2 regions of the Paenibacillus sp. FSL R10-2788 genome follow, and region 1 is predicted to be linked to the other one. Evidence: a T-box and tRNA genes for the amino acid it is inferred to sense, from the RefSeq annotation. Region 1 holds a T-box; the other holds one or more tRNA genes.
What was found. The T-box of region 1 lies ahead of tyrS (tyrosine--tRNA ligase). A T-box ahead of a tRNA ligase gene usually reads a tRNA of that ligase, here a tRNA-Tyr.
Positions count from the first base shown of each region.

Region 1 (8,532 bases):
TTATATAATCGGTTTAGAGATTTCCAGGGTGTATTCTTCTCTTGGTTTATTTGATATGCAAATGAACCCAAAATCAATTGTTCACTGGCGAATGGATCAGGCATTCACACCTGAAAGATTTATAGATCATATCAGTAATCAAATACGCGCTTTCCTTCGGGACCATCAGTTAGTGGACAGTCAAATCATCGGGATAGGAATAGGGGCTGTGGGGCCACTTGATCGGGAACATGGCTTGATCCTAAAGCCGCTGCACTTCCCTTCTTCGGGCTGGAACAATCTTCCGATTTGCAAATTGGTGGAGGAACGGACGGGGTTCAAAGCTTGGTTGGACAACGGTGCCAATTCCGCATTGCTTGGGGAACGATGGTCTATCCGTCACGCAAACATTCAGCATATGCTTTATGTACATGCCGGAGCAGGACTCCGCTATGCGATGATGTCGCATGGAAGTATTGTTCATGGCACAATGGATATGGAAGATGCCATTGGTCAAATGATCATCCAGACAGATGGACCCCGATTAAATCATGACGGGAACTACGGGGCTCTGGAAGCATTTGTATCTGTGCAGGCCATAGAACAAAGTGCACGCTCGGAGGCGAAAATGGACAACGATCTGATCCTCCAAAGATATAAAGTGGCGCCTGAGAAGCTGACTTATGATGTATTGGTACAAGCCTTTAGAGACGGTAATCCACATGCGCGTGAATTATTTACCCAAGCTGCCAGCCATTTCGGGATCGGGCTCGCTAACGTTATCAACCTGTTTCATCCAGAGACCATCATTCTAGGCGGTGCGCTCATTCACTCTCACGAGTTGTTTTTCCAAACAGCGGTGGAGGTGGCACAGAGAAACACTTACCGTTATCCTGAATACCAACCTCACTTCTCCCTAGGTATATTAAAAGAAGAAGCTGTGGTGACTGGTGCGGCAATAATGGCGAGAAATCATATGGTTCTATAGCATAACAAAAAGGTTGTTCCCAATCCTGATATGCTCCCCATATAGTAGACAGGTGAAATAATAAAAACCTGTCGCTGTATGGGGAGCATTTTTATGGAACAAAAGAAGTATACAGCACTGGAAAAGTTAACGATTCTCCAAGAAATTGAACGGGGCGACATTGGTTTGAAAGCTGCGGCCCGGAAGTATGGAATATCCAAAAACTCTATAGTGAAGTGGCGGCAACGTTATCAATTGTATGGATACGAAGGGCTGGAAGTCCGAAGCTACAATCGTACGTATTCTGCAGAACTTAAACTCTATGCCGTTAAGGATTATCTCGAGGGAGGATTGTCGCAAAACCAAATCATCTGCAAGTATAAGATTGCAAGTGCAACCCAACTCGCCAACTGGATTAGGAAGTATAATGGTCATAGCAACAGCTTAACAGCTCATTCAGGAGGAACTAAAGCTATGACCAAAGGACGCGTAACCACTTGGCAGGAACGGATAAATATCGTGCTGTACTGCCTTTCGAACGGAGAAGACTATGCGAAGGCGGCAAGCCATTTTCACGTGTCTTACCAACAAGTATATAGCTGGGTAAAGAAGTACGAAGCAGGTGGTGAAGAGGCATTACGAGACGGTAGAGGACGCACCAAAGCGCCTGAAGAACTTACGGAAGCAGATCGCCACAAACTCGCGATGCAAAAGCTGGAATACGAGAATGCACGCCTGCGTGCGGAGAATGCTTTTCTAAAAAAGTTAGAGGAACTCGAAAAGAGGAGGCGTTAAGAACCATTCGCCAGGTGAATATCTACCTGGCCATTCAGGCTGTTCAGCAGGAACAGTCTTGCTCCATTCGGCTTTTGTGTGACATCGCAGGGATTTCACGGTCAAGTTATTACAAATGGTTGAATCGCAAACCCAGTTTTCGAGAGGCTGACAACGAGAAACTGACAGAGGCCATGCTCCTCTTGTATGAGAAGGTGGAACGAACCTTTGGGTATCGCCAATTGACCCTGCATTTGCGCAGACAAATGGATAAATCTATTAACGCAAAGCGAGTGTACCGGCTGATGAGATGCCAAGGTATCCAGTCAGTCATCCGCAGAAAGAGAAAGAAGTATGTAGGCTCCACGCCTCAGCAGGTTGCAGAGAATGTGCTGAACCGTAATTTTGAGGCTGAAGCTCCAAACCAAAAATGGGTAACGGATGTAACGGAATTCAAATACGGCAACGGCAAGAAGGCGTATTTAAGTGCAATAAAAGATCTGTATGACAAGTCCATTGTTGCTTACGTTCTGGGTCATTCCAATAATAATTCGCTAGTTTTTAACACACTGGAATTAGCTTTGCAGGCAGCACCGGAGAGCCGAACCTTACTCCATAGTGACCGTGGTTTCCAGTATACCTCTCTGCATTTTAAGAAGATGCTGGACGATGCAGAACTGAAGCAAAGCATGTCCCGAGTAGGCTGCTGCATTGACAATTCGCCGATGGAATCCTTCTGGGGAACATTGAAATGTGAGAAGTACTACTTACATACCTACCAGACCTTTGAAGAACTCCAAACAGATATTGATACCTACATTCACTTTTATAATAACGAACGGTTACAGGCAAAACTAAACGGCCTCAGTCCCATTGAATTTAGGACTAAGGCCGCTTAAACTACTTTTATTTTTTGTGCTGTCTACTTGACGGGGTGCAGTTCAATCCTTTGCATGACTGTTGGGACAACCTTATCTAGTCAAAGCTATAATGCCTGACAGCAATTTTTGAATTTCTTCCCGCTTCCGCAGAGACATGGATCATTTCGACCTGGAAGTGGTTTTGCACTTTTCCTGTACTCCAGCATCCGCTCCGATCTAAGTCGGTTCGCCAGTAATAACATGCGTTCATAGGCGTGTGAGTAGAACATTTTGTAACTATGGCAGAAATAATCAACCTCAGTCCGATCATTAACATCAAGCCAATTCCGGTTGCGCGGACATCCCCCATTGCAAAAGCTAAGGTACTCACACTTATAGCATGATTCATTCATATTGGGCTTCATTAACAAAAAATCATCATATACTGGGCTGGTTAGCAGCGCTTTCAGGTCAGTTTGGCCGATATTTCCTAACCTATGCTCTTCATCAATAAAGAAATCGCAAGGGTAGGCATCCCCGTTCGTTTCAAGCACCATCATCTTCGGGCAACATGAGTTGTGAACGCATAACTCTGCCTCACGATGCATGAATACAAGAAGCATATTCTCAAAAATACGAATAGGAAGCTCTGGATACCCACCGTTGTACCAAAGGTCAAATGTACGGCATAAAAAGACTCCGTATTGTTCAGGTGTAATTCGGAAACGTCCCGCTACATCACTTTTCTGAGAAACAAAATCCATGCAGGGGATAAACTGAATATTCGGAAAGGTATGTTCTAGATAAAATGCCATCAACTCCTCTGGTTTCGTCACGTTATCTTCATGAATCACCGTCAGAATACTATACTCCACACCCTCATTCTGTAAATGACGAATCCCACGCATAACTAGACTATAACTGCCTTTCCCCGAACCCGTTACACGATGAGCATCATGAATAGGCTCTGGGCCATCCAGACTAATCCCAACCAAAAAGTTATACCGTTTAAAAAATTTCGCCCATTTCTCATGGATAAGCGTTCCATTGGTCTGCAGTGCATTACTGATCATCGTATGAGGCGGAGCGTACTTAGCTTGAAATGAAATCACTTGTTCAAAATACGAAAGTCCGGCCAATAATGGCTCCCCACCCTGCCAAGAGAAAGTCGCTATCCCTGATGATCTTTTCATGTACTGAGCGATAAACCGCTCCAGAAGCTCCGTATCCATCACCCGGATCGGTTGCTGAGGATGTCCCCCGGCTGTACTGTAATAGCAATAATCACAGGCTAGATTACAATCCTCTGAGACGGTTTTCCACATGACATGAAGGGTCTCCTGCTTAGAGGTTTGTATACATGCAGTCATACGATTCTGCCCCTCCTATGTAATACTATCTTTGTAGAACCTAATTCCTATTTGTTCAATTAAATCATAGATCTGCAAGTCAACGATGAGTAAAACATCATAGCTGGTCGAATAACTGGGCATAAAAAAGCTGCACTCCCCATTGTCCGTTGGAACAAAGCAATAAGGGTGTGCAGTTTCTTTGTGGATGAGTCTAACTAACGGTAGTTAGAGACTAAGTCTTATTAATTACGGACGTATTCTCTATTTGCTGTTTCCAACATGGATTTCCAATCCGCAAACTTCGTCTCCCTAACAACATGACGATCAAAGAGTTCATCAGGTATGTCAGCAACATCTTCTTCTGTCTTTACTTGAAAGTTCCCTTTGGTTACAAACTCATCGAAACTTTTGTAATTGGAATACTTACTCATAAACGCTTCATTAAACAATTTCTCGAAAGAGATGTGATTGGGATCTTCTTGATACGTTTTCTGTCCTTGTAACTCATTCATCAATTCTTCCATGGTCATTGGTTTTTGTCTTCTCAAATTACCACTCCTAATTTTCTGTTATAGTTGTAGAATATCATGTTAATCCATAAATCACACGAATCCTAAGCTTACCATAATTTTGACGATTTCACCTTTCAAATTTCACTTAATATGCAAATAGTCTGCCTCTATACTTAAAATACAACAAAAAACCTTCCTTATTCATAAGGAAGGCTTCTTATTATTAGGACAATTTCACCAGGCTGTAGTTTTTCTTACCCTTACGGATAATGATAAAACGTCCGCCGATGGCTTCGCTGGCTGTAACTTCAAATGCTACATCGCTAACTTTTTCACCGTTCATGGAAATTGCGCCTTTGGTGATGTCTTCACGCGCTTGACGTTTGGATGGCTCAATTCCTAGATCTACCAGCCACTCCACGATATTTTTGGACTCCAATGTCGTTTCGTAGGTCGGCATTTCCTTGAAGCCTTGCTCGATCTCGTCAGCGGTCAGAGATTTAATATCTCCACTGAACAGAGCGGCAGTAATGCGTTTAGCCTGCTCCAGCAATTCCTCACCATGCACGAATCTGGTCATTTCTTCAGCCAGTGTTATTTGCGCTTCACGTTTATGCGGTTCGGTTTGCACCTTTTCTGCTAGTGCATCAATTTGCTCTTTAGAGAGGAATGTAAAGTACTTCAGGTATTTCACAACATCACGGTCATCTGTATTTGCCCAGAACTGGTAGAATTCAAAAGCTGTCGTTTTGTTCGGATCCAACCAAATGGCTCCACCAGCTGTTTTACCGAATTTTGTACCATCGGCTTTCAGCATAAGCGGGATGGTAAGTCCGAATGCCACCGCTTCAGAACCTTCTTTTTTACGAATCAGATCTAAGCCACTTGTGATGTTCCCCCATTGGTCAGAACCACCGATTTGCAGCTGCACATCTTCATGCTGGAACAGGTGCAGGTAGTCCAGGGATTGCAGGATTTGGTAGGAGAATTCCGTAAAGGAAATTCCGCTGTCCAATCTGCTCGCTACAACATCCTTGGCAAGCATCGAATTGATACTGAAGTTTTTACCATAGTCACGCAAAAATTCGATAACATTGATTTTATGCGTCCAATCGTAGTTGTTCACCATGCGGATTTGATTGTCGCCATCAGTCACGAACAATTTTTTCATTTGTGCTGTAAGTGCATCAACGTTGGCTTGGACTTGCTCCAGCGTTTGCAAAGAGCGCTCGGATTGACGTCCACTTGGATCACCGATCGTTCCCGTAGCCCCACCAATTAGAATAACCGGACGATGTCCTGCCAGCTGGAATCTTTTGAGCACCATGAACGGAATCAAGTGGCCAATATGCATACTGTCACCAGTTGGATCTACACCGCAGTACAGGGATACCGATTTTTGATTGGTCAGTTCTCTAAGCCCTTCGGCATCTGTTTGTTGATTGATGGCATCGCGCCATTCTAGTTCGTCGATAATATTCATTGCCTTACACCCCTCAAAATTAGTAGTTATCCTATAATGAAACATCAGTCCGCCAAGCGGAAACGGCTTTGCCCTCCTGATTAGGACGGTACCGTTTCAGCGAGAAATATAAGGATCATTGATGAAGTGAACCCTATAAATCCTTATATTTAAAAACAAAAAAATCGTCCCCTTGTCTATTGTAGACATAGGGACGATTGAATAACCGTGTTACCACCCAGATTGCACCCATGAAACGCTTATGCTCAAGCATACCATTGATACCACTCTTGACGAGATATCGTTCGCCATTCCGCTCGGTGTTACCCGAGATACTCCAAAGTGTAATTCGCAAGCTTAGTGTGTACCGGGTTTCATCAACCCCCGGCTTTCTGGAACAGGGACTAAGTTACTACTGGGCTCCTTCAACGTATATCGTATATAAGATTACAGCCAGTATAGTGAAATAATTCTTTTATGTCAACTATCTTCAGCAGAGAATGCCGTCACACACTTCTACTGTAAAGCGCTACTAGGCATTTCCACTTTTTTTCTGATACAATTACGAAAAAAGAGGTGAACGAATCCAATGCTAGATCCTATCGATAACCATATTTTGATGCGGCTGGCCCAAAACAGCAGAATTTCCTATACTGATCTAGCTAAAGAAGTCAGTTTATCAAGTGTCGCGGTGAAAGACCGTATTGATCGGCTAGTCAATCAAGGGATTATTGAACAGTTCTCGATTGTCATCAGTGCTGAAAAGCTAGGAAAGAAAATCTCCGCCTACCTGGAACTTGAAGTAGAACCTGCTCATTTGAATCATATCGTCGACGTATTAAAAGAAAACGAACGTGTAGCTGTATTATACGAAATGACAGGACCTTGTATTCTGCATATTCACATCTTAGTTGAGAATCTTGAAGAGATGGAACGGTTTATGCATGAATCAATCTATTGTCTGGATGGACTGGTACGTGTAGAAAACCAAATTTTATTGAAACGCCACAAAAATCAAGACGGCTTAAATATATAAGAAAAAGAACCGCCTATAGACGGTTCTTTTCTCATCTGGATTTTTATTAGAATTATCAAATAATTGCTATTTCGTCCTACTCTGTCTTAGCCAGCTTAGCTTTATAAAAGTTCACGAAATATTCGCTGACCACAACCTGCCCGTTCACAACACTTATTGGGGCTACAAGCTTCACTGTCTCTCCGTTGTAAATTCCCGTTGTCGCTCCAACCTTCATCACCAGAACATTGCCATTGTAGCTTAGCGTAACTGTCTTAGTGGCAGGCTGCCAGCCAACCTTTGCTCCATAGTTCTCAAAGCTGCTCCGTAAAACCACGGGCTTGCGCTCGGAATCGCCGAATTGACCTTTATCAATTAAGGCGTGAACGCCCCAGTTTCCATCCACCACTTGTGTAATTCCAAAATCAGCTGACACCGACATCAGAGAGTATGCTTCATCTTCGCTCAATTCCATTCCAGCCATTAAAAAATCTTTTGTTTTATGAGCGGCATCCTTCATTGCTTTGTCGATGGATGAGTTGTTGAAGATATCCGTCTGAGCACTAGCCCCCAGCTCCTCCAAATAATTAGCGTAGCTGAATCCATGCACGACCCACTCGTTCTCATTTTCAAGTAATGGGAAGTTTAAACCTTTCAGCTTGTTGTTAAGCGATGTTTTTTTATGAAGAATAACTTGTATATCCCCAGTGACCGATGTCTCAATCGCAGTACCGTTAATCTCCGAATCGCCTTGACCGGCATGCGGGTCACCGATCGACAGTAGTGCACCAGCTACGGATACAGGATAATACATCGTTGCACCTTCGGTAATCCGCCAATCATCTACGTTACCGCCGTTGTAAGAAGGTGGAACGGAGTCAACAACATCCGCTTCTTTCGGCGCCACACCCATTGTACCAAAGTGGAGACGCACCGGAATTTTCACACCTTTTAGCACATCGAAATTCTTATCAATCGTTTTATGGTCAACGATAACACCCGGGTAGTCAATTGTCGGGTGCACTTGACCATCCGGATCGGTTTGCACAGACCATTTGTAGTTATATACAGCTGTTGCATAATCTGTTCCACCCTCCGTATCCATCTCATAGATGGTTACTACCTCACGCTTTTTCGGCTCCTCCACCATATCTCCGTATAGATAACCCCAGTTCGCCGCGGCATTCACGCCATATGTTTTTCCAGCGTATTGTTCATTTCCATTAGGTCTCAGCTTCATGTCCAGAATCTTCACTTCCAGCACATCCCCTGGTTCAGCACCTTCTACTGCGATGGGACCCGTCATAATATGTACGCCTGGCCCGCGGAGCGCTTCGTTCTTCTCCCCTTCAATCCAGTGGAAAATATCCTCCACTCCCGCATCTCCTTTAATCATCCGCTCGTAATCATCACCAGAGTGATGTGTAATAGCCTCAACCGTTACGATGTCTCCCGAATGTACAGTCAGAGCTGGATCTCCCTTACCAATATTCCCCCATCGAACAGTCTCCGAATTCGCCTTCAGAACATGGGTTTTTGGCTTATACGCATCATTCGTTGTGTTAGCATACATGACACTGGATAACGAATTCACCACTAAAAACATGGATA
Region 1 is NZ_JBBOQA010000001.1:3,993,364-4,001,895, forward strand. Features, by position in the region: gene NSQ50_RS17655 (ROK family protein) at 1-967, shown strand, start outside; one part of gene NSQ50_RS17660 (IS3 family transposase) at 1,061-1,694, shown strand; one part of gene NSQ50_RS17660 (IS3 family transposase) at 1,694-2,619, shown strand; gene NSQ50_RS17665 (anaerobic sulfatase maturase) at 2,706-3,950, opposite strand; gene NSQ50_RS17670 (hypothetical protein) at 4,175-4,462, opposite strand; gene tyrS (tyrosine--tRNA ligase) at 4,668-5,927, opposite strand; T-box leader at 6,114-6,344, opposite strand; gene NSQ50_RS17680 (Lrp/AsnC family transcriptional regulator) at 6,496-6,942, shown strand; gene NSQ50_RS17685 (acetamidase/formamidase family protein) at 7,019-8,532, opposite strand, start outside.

Region 2 (8,532 bases), 2.0 Mb from region 1:
TTCGCCTCCTTCAAGAGCATCCGATTTTTCCAGAACTTCAGAAATTGCTCAGCCGAAATCAGAAGAATGATAATTGCCTGTATAATTGAGATCATCTCTGAAGGTACATCAGACAGACGCGCCATCATGTCAGCCCCAATTCGAATGTACGCTAGGAACAATGCAGAGCCGATTACGGACAGCGGATTATTTTTGGCTAACATCGCTACAAGGGCACCATCCAAACCATAACCAGGCAGTGACGTCCATTGGAAACGGTTATACATCCCCAGCACTTCTACGGAACCCCCCATACCTGCGATAAAACCTGCAATCAAGTGAACGAGAATAATAACCTTGGCTGTCTTCATACCGGAATAACGGGCAAAGTCCCGGTTGATGCCTGTCATGCGCAGCTCATATCCCCATTTCGTTTTGTATAGGAATAGATGAGCTGCAATAATAAGCACGATAACGATAATAAGACCGGTATGAATACGGGTGCCGGAGACCATTTTACTCAGCAGTGCCGTTTTCTCGAATTTGTAGGATACATTGGCAAAAGCTTTAGCATCACGTAGATGATAGTTCAGTAGGTATAACCCTACTCCGAACAAAATATTATTGAACATTAAGGATGTAACCAACTCATTAGCATTCCATTTTGCCTTCAGAATACCAGGTATTGCCGAGAGCAAGGCTCCTACAATTGAACCTGCAGCAATAGCTACCATCGGATGCAGCCAGCCGTCCAACGTTAAATGAATAGCCAATACGGAAGTTACAACACCGGAGAAATAAAAAATCCCCTCAGCTCCCAGGTTGAACATATTGGCTCGAAACAACAAGGATACTGCCAACCCAGTGAACATGAGCGGAATCGCCATCTCAATCACATTACCAATATGACCTTTACTGGATAACGGCTCTAATAGGAATATACCAATCGTCTTCACAGGCTGATTACTGACCAAAGAGATGATCAGAAAGGCAATAGCGAGTGCAATAACGATTACCGCCGATGTTCGAATGTACTCAAAATATTTAACTTTAAACATGATTTACGGCCCTCCCGATGTGCTCCTCGTCCTGTCGATGAATCCCCAGCATATAAAGACCTAATTCTTCCTCACTAACCTTAGATGGCTCCTCGAAAAAGGCAACAATCTTACCCTCGTACATTACTAACAGACTATCGCTGATCTCCAAGATCTCATTCAAATCTGCCGACACTAGCAAAATCGCGCAATCGTCTGAACGTAATTCCAACAACTTTTGATGTATGAACTGGGCTGCGCCTATATCCACACCCCGTGTCGGCTGTTCTGCAATAAGCAGCTGCGGTTCAGTCGAACACTCTCTAGCTACGACTACCTTCTGCATGTTACCACCTGACAACATTCCTATGGGCTGAGAAGGTCCTGAACAGCGGACTTTAAATTCCTCTACAAGGGATACTGCTAGCTTGGCAATTCGTGAGCCATTCAAAAAAAGACCTTTATTCATTGCTTTTGTACGATACTGAGTAGATAGCAGATTATCAGCTATACTTGCCTCACTAGCGATCCCTTGCCGCATCCGATCCTCCGGTATATAGGAAACGCCTAGCTTACGAATATCCAAAATATCCGATTCACGGATATCCTTTCCCTTCACTAGTACAGAGCCCTGACTTGAGACACCTCTCAAGCTACCTGTAAGAGCTTCAATGAGCTGTGTCTGCCCGTTGCCTTCTACACCAGCAATCCCAACGATCTGCCCACCACGTACCGCAAAATTGATATCCGACAATAATGCTTTGCCATCTGCATCATTCACACTGAGTCCCTGCACCGTTAGTACTGGCTCACTAACAGCCAGAATCTCTTTGTCATATTTCAGCACGACGTCTCTGCCGACCATTAGTCGCGAGATTTCCTGTTCTGTCACATCCTGTGTTTGAAAAACACCTTCACTACGGCCGCTGCGCATAATCGTAATTCTGTCGCAAATCGCTTTGACTTCCTTTAATTTGTGCGAAATAAAAACTATCGTATGACCCTGTTCCCTTAATTGCTTAAGCTCGCGGAACAATTCCTCTGTTTCCTGTGGAGTCAACACCGCAGTCGGCTCATCAAGCACCAGAATTTTCGCACCACGCAGCAGCGCCTTAAGAATCTCAACCTTTTGCTTCATCCCAACTGTAAGATCCTCTACTTTTGCTTTAGGATCCACGGCCAGATTGTATTTCCTTGCGGTCTCTTCCGTCATGCGCACAGCCTCGGCATAATTAATGCCAACTCCTCTGCGCGGCTCCATACCCAGCACCATATTCTCTGCCACCGTAAAAGAAGGTACCAACATGAAATGCTGATGGACCATGCCGATGCCTCTATCAATGGCGTCCTGAGCGGATTGCAGCTTTACTTTTTCACCCTTGATATAGATCTCGCCTTCACTTGGCTCTTCCATGCCGAACATAATCTTCATTAAAGTCGATTTACCAGCACCGTTCTCACCTGCAATCGCATGTATTTCTCCCTCACGTAAAGAAAAATGCACGTCTTTATTTGCAACGACGCCATTGGGATATACCTTGGTAATTCCCCGCATTTCCAGCAGAGCTTTGTACATAGGTCTCAACGCCTTTCAACTTGGAGGTCTGCAAAAATATACAGCTGGAATTCCCCTGACTAGAAGAATCTCCAACTGTAGGTTTAACTCTATAGAGCTGATCTTAAGATTTAAAGCTTAAGGCTTAACTGCGTTACGAATAGCTTCTACCTCTGCGGTTTCCATCCCCATCGCATTATCCACTTTAATTTCTTTATTGATCAGCTTTTGCTTCACTTCTTCAACCTTGGCCTGAAGATCAGCCGGGAATACATTTTTATAAATATCATTCTCAGCAATACCTACACCATCATCTACAAAGCTCAACACATCACGTTTGCCCATTTCTAGCGTTCCCTCTTGCAATCTCTTCACTGCACCTAGAATAGCCGTATCAATCTTTTTAATAGATGAAGTAACGATTAGATTTGCTTTTTCACTATCCGTATCGTTAATCAACATTGCCTGATCGGAGTCTACACCGATTGCATATTTTTTCTTTTCTTTAGCTGCGTCAAAGATCCCAAGACCTGTACCCCCAGCCACGTTAAAAATAACATCCACGCCGGAGTTATATTGAATTAGAGACAGCTCCTTACCTTTTGCCGGGTTAACAAAATCACCAGCGTACGACACAGCCACTTTTACATCAGGATCAACATACTGAGCACCTTGAATGTAACCGACCAAGAAAGCATTAATCCCCGGAATATCCATACCGCCCACAAACCCAATCACATTCTCAGGGGTAGCATTCGGCATATCCGATTGTGTAGCTAATGCTGCTACGGCACCTGCCAAGAAAGATACTTCATTTGTCGCATAAGACATGTTGTACATGTTATCTGGTGCTTCATCGATGTCGGTATCATAATTAATGAATTTTTTGTCTGGATACAATTCTGCCGTTGCATTAAACATCTCAGTAATTTCAGAACCGCCAGAAATAATTACATCCCAATCCTCGGAAGCGATATCGTTAAATGTTGGCTCCCATTTCGTTTTATCAACGCCCATTTCAACAACCTTTGTTACTGCACCTAGTTCATCCTTAACCTTTTGCAAGCCGTTATTAGCGGAATCAAAAAATGATTTATCCCCAAGTGTCCCCGGAATCAGCAATACAACCTTGAGTTTATCCCCTGAACCTGTTTCTCCACCCTCAGCAGCGTTTGATCCAGTATTCGCAGAAGAACCGTTATTGGACGTGTTATTCCCACATGCTGTGACCAGAACCATCACCATTAATAACAACAAAGAAAGAACTTTTTTATTCATTACTCTATTCCACCCCTAATTTTAGTTGGTTAGTAATCCGGCAGAATCCCCATCTTCACCCATTGTATAATTCACGGTTCAAATGGAAATTCTCTTTTTTCCAAATAAAGTATCATTAAAAGTAATAAATTTAACGTTTAGGCTCAAAAATAGCAATAAAAATACCATTATTATTAATAATCCGCTTTATTTCCGAACGAGATGGCCAGTCAGGTTGCGAACTTTCGGATTTATTGATACGATCATAACAAATATTATTAAAAATAATTATATGATTTCGGTCATAGTTTTGTACGATTCGGCTAAAACATAAGTATTGGAGGATCATCATGGATCGTGTTCTATATATTGTAAGTGCCACACATGAGCTAAATACTTATATCCCTCCACACCAGCATGAATGCTACGAACTGGTCTATTATTTACAGGGGGTAGGGACAACCAATGTTGGCCCACGAAGTTACCATTTTCGCTCCTCTTCTTTCGCGCTTGTGCCACCCAATCATAAACATGACGAGCACCACCGTGAGGATGCAAATGTATTATTTGTAGGCTTCCACTCGGAACACCCTAATATGAGTAATCTGCTCGGCGTATATGAAGATGATAAAGATCAGACCGTTCTTCAAATCCTGCTGCGAATGAAAGCAGAGTTTACACGCAAGCAAGACGGATTCTCTGAGCTTCTAAACCTACAAATGAGCGAGATTACCGTCCATCTTATGAGGCTTCTTAGTGCCTCTGGATATCAATCCCCATCAGAAGATCGAGTACAATATGTCCTTAATTATATGAATGAGCATTATCGCCATAAATTGTCCGTCGAAACACTATCAGAAATGTCCGGATATAGCTACGATCGTTTTCGCCATCTATTTAAAGAACGTTTCGGGTCTTCACCCCTGCGGTATTTGCTGTTAAAACGCCTGGATTATGCAAAATCTCTATTACGTCATACTCAGATGCAAATCTCTGAAGTATCTGCTGCTGCAGGTTTTGTGAACGATGCCCAATTCTGCAATATGTTTAAACGAGAAATAGGTCATACCCCGCGAGCATTCCGCATTAATAATCAATCAGGTTAATCACTAATCAGATTAAAAAAAGCCGTTGAAATAGAGAAACTCCTCTATTCAACGGCTTAATCCTGTAAAACTAAGAACATAAAGAAAAAAGGTTAGTAAGATTGCTTATAAAAGCAATCTTACTAACCCTTTTAAGATACCGGCGAGAGGACTCGAACCTCCACGGTTTCCCACTCGATTTTGAGTCGAGCGCGTCTGCCATTCCGCCACGCCGGCACATATGAACTAAATGGAGGCGCCACCCAGATTTGAACTGGGGATAAAGCTTTTGCAGAGCTTTGCCTTACCACTTGGCTATGGCGCCATGTAAATTTTGGAGCGGACGACGGGAATCGAACCCGCGACCCTCGCCTTGGCAAGGCGATGCTCTACCGCTGAGCCACGTCCGCATAAAATGGCTGGGGATATAGGATTCGAACCTATGAGTGACGGAGTCAAAGTCCGTTGCCTTACCGCTTGGCTAATCCCCAATAACATTTTAAAGTAAAATGGGGCGACTGATGGGTCTCGAACCCACGAATGCCGGAACCACAATCCGGTGCGTTAACCCCTTCGCCACAGTCGCCATATTAAGTTGATATTGTTGCCATTATTCATTTTAAAGTAAATGGGGCGGCCGATGGGTCTCGAACCCACGAATGCCGGAACCACAATCCGGTGCGTTAACCCCTTCGCCACGGCCGCCATATTAAACTTTAGAAAGAACTTGGCAGGGGCAGCAGGAATTGAACCCACACCAACGGTTTTGGAGACCGTTGTTCTACCTTTAAACTATGCCCCTAAAAACTGGTGGAGGATGATGGATTCGAACCACCGAACACTTACGTGAGCAGATTTACAGTCTGATGCGTTTGGCCACTTCGCTAATCCTCCAAGGATGGTGCCGGCGAGAGGACTTGAACCCCCAACCTACTGATTACAAGTCAGTTGCTCTACCAATTGAGCTACACCGGCATGGCACTCATTCTTTTGTGATGATAAATGGTGGCTCGGGACGGAATCGAACCGCCGACACGAGGATTTTCAGTCCTCTGCTCTACCGACTGAGCTACCGAGCCATGATGAAAATGGCGGAACCGACGGGATTCGAACCCGCGATCTCCTGCGTGACAGGCAGGCATGTTAGGCCAACTACACCACGGTTCCAAAAGATATAATTGCTTAAGTTAATTGGTTGCGGGGGCAGGATTTGAACCTGCGGCCTTCGGGTTATGAGCCCGACGAGCTACCGGGCTGCTCCACCCCGCGTCAGTAAAAATATGTTATGGTGGAGGCTGAGGGGATCGAACCCCCGACCCTCTGCTTGTAAGGCAGATGCTCTCCCAGCTGAGCTAAGCCTCCATAAACAACAATTGTTATTGTACCAAAGTCCACTAGGATAAATCAAGTGAAAATTTGGTGACCCGTATGGGATTCGAACCCATGTTACCTCCGTGAAAGGGAGGTGTCTTAACCCCTTGACCAACGGGCCATACTAATTAAAAATTTGTGGCGGAGAGAGAGGGATTCGAACCCTCGAGACGCTTGTGGCGCCTACACGATTTCCAATCGTGCTCCTTCGGCCAAACTCGGACACCTCTCCATATGGCTCCCCGAACAGGACTCGAACCTGTGACAACTCGATTAACAGTCGAGTGCTCTACCAACTGAGCTATCAGGGAATATTCATACCAGGCTTGATGCCTGAAAACTGAATCCGAAACGAATTTGCATTCTAAGTATAGGATAAGCCCTCGACCGATTAGTATTGGTCAGCTCCATGCATTGCTGCACTTCCACCTCCAACCTATCTACCTCGTCGTCTTCAAGGGGTCTTACTAATTGGGAAATCTCATCTTGAGGGGGGCTTCACGCTTAGATGCTTTCAGCGCTTATCCCGTCCGTACGTAGCTACCCAGCCATGCTCCTGGCGGAACAACTGGTGCACCAGCGGTACGTCCATCCCGGTCCTCTCGTACTAAGGACAGCTCCTCTCAAATTTCCTGCGCCCACGACAGATAGGGACCGAACTGTCTCACGACGTTCTGAACCCAGCTCGCGTACCGCTTTAATGGGCGAACAGCCCAACCCTTGGGACCTACTTCAGCCCCAGGATGCGATGAGCCGACATCGAGGTGCCAAACCTCCCCGTCGATGTGGACTCTTGGGGGAGATAAGCCTGTTATCCCCAGGGTAGCTTTTATCCGTTGAGCGATGGCCCTTCCATGCGGTACCACCGGATCACTAAGTCCGACTTTCGTCCCTGCTCGACTTGTAGGTCTCGCAGTCAAGCTCCCTTATGCCTTTGCACTCTGCGAATGATTTCCAACCATTCTGAGGGAACCTTGGAACGCCTCCGTTACTCTTTAGGAGGCGACCGCCCCAGTCAAACTGCCCGCCTGACACGGTCCCCGTACCCGGTAAGGGTACTAGGTTAGAACCTAGATACGATCAGGGTGGTATCCCAACGGCGCCTCCACCGAAGCTTGCGCTCCGATTTCTACGGCTCCCACCTATCCTGTACAGATCGTACCCAAATTCAATATCAAGCTGCAGTAAAGCTCCATGGGGTCTTTCCGTCTTGTCGCGGGTAACCTGCATCTTCACAGGTATTAAAATTTCACCGGATCTCTCGTTGAGACAGCGCCCAAGTCGTTACGCCATTCGTGCGGGTCAGAATTTACCTGACAAGGAATTTCGCTACCTTAGGACCGTTATAGTTACGGCCGCCGTTTACTGGGGCTTCGGTTCATAGCTTCGGGTTACCCCTAACCACTCCCCTTAACCTTCCAGCACCGGGCAGGCGTCAGCCCGTATACTTCGCCTTGCGGCTTCGCACAGACCTGTGTTTTTGCTAAACAGTCGCTTGGGCCTTTTCACTGCGGCCCCCTCGTGCTATTCACACTACCGGGGCACCCCTTCTCCCGAAGTTACGGGGTCATTTTGCCGAGTTCCTTAACGAGAGTTCTTCCGCGCGCCTTAGAATTCTCTTCTCGCCTACCTGTGTCGGTTTGCGGTACGGGCACCTTCTCCTGGCTAGAGGCTTTTCTTGGCAGTGTGAGATCATGACCTTCGCTACTATAATTTTCGCTCCCCATCACAGCCCAGCCTTATCGATGTGCGGATTTGCCTACACATCAGCCTCACTGCTTAGACGGACATCCATCAGTCCGCGTCACTACCCTCCTGCGTCACCCCATCGCTCATAGCGGATTACGGTGGTACAGTAATTTCAAACTGTTGTCCTTCGACTACGCCTTTCGGCCTCGCCTTAGGTCCCGACTTACCCTGAGCGGACGAGCCTTCCTCAGGAAACCTTGGGCTTTCGGCGGATCAGATTCTCACTGATCTTTTCGTTACTCATACCGGCATTCTCACTTGTGTAGTGTCCAGCGCTCTTTTCAGTACACCTTCAACCCCTACACAACGCTCCCCTACCCCAGATACATACGTATCTAGCCATAGCTTCGGTGGTGTGTTTAGCCCCGTTACATTTTCGGCGCAGAGTCACTCGACCAGTGAGCTATTACGCACTCTTTCAATGGTGGCTGCTTCTAAGCCAACATCCTGGTTGTCTGTGCAACTCCACATCCTTTCCCACTTAACACACACTTGGGGA
Region 2 is NZ_JBBOQA010000001.1:6,023,803-6,032,334, forward strand. Features, by position in the region: gene NSQ50_RS26675 (ABC transporter permease) at 1-1,037, opposite strand, end outside; gene NSQ50_RS26680 (ABC transporter ATP-binding protein) at 1,030-2,592, opposite strand; gene NSQ50_RS26685 (BMP family ABC transporter substrate-binding protein) at 2,710-3,849, opposite strand; gene NSQ50_RS26690 (AraC family transcriptional regulator) at 4,179-4,934, shown strand; tRNA gene NSQ50_RS26695 (tRNA-Leu) at 5,072-5,150, opposite strand; tRNA gene NSQ50_RS26700 (tRNA-Cys) at 5,165-5,238, opposite strand; tRNA gene NSQ50_RS26705 (tRNA-Gly) at 5,249-5,323, opposite strand; tRNA gene NSQ50_RS26710 (tRNA-Gln) at 5,330-5,404, opposite strand; tRNA gene NSQ50_RS26715 (tRNA-His) at 5,424-5,499, opposite strand; tRNA gene NSQ50_RS26720 (tRNA-His) at 5,543-5,618, opposite strand; tRNA gene NSQ50_RS26725 (tRNA-Trp) at 5,642-5,715, opposite strand; tRNA gene NSQ50_RS26730 (tRNA-Tyr) at 5,722-5,807, opposite strand; tRNA gene NSQ50_RS26735 (tRNA-Thr) at 5,813-5,888, opposite strand; tRNA gene NSQ50_RS26740 (tRNA-Phe) at 5,917-5,992, opposite strand; tRNA gene NSQ50_RS26745 (tRNA-Asp) at 6,003-6,080, opposite strand; tRNA gene NSQ50_RS26750 (tRNA-Met) at 6,106-6,182, opposite strand; tRNA gene NSQ50_RS26755 (tRNA-Val) at 6,200-6,275, opposite strand; tRNA gene NSQ50_RS26760 (tRNA-Glu) at 6,331-6,405, opposite strand; tRNA gene NSQ50_RS26765 (tRNA-Ser) at 6,424-6,516, opposite strand; tRNA gene NSQ50_RS26770 (tRNA-Asn) at 6,520-6,595, opposite strand; rRNA gene NSQ50_RS26775 (23S ribosomal RNA) at 6,656-8,532, opposite strand, start outside.
Region 2: it has a tRNA-Tyr gene. The T-box ahead of tyrS (tyrosine--tRNA ligase) is inferred to sense a tRNA for this amino acid. The anticodon was not compared.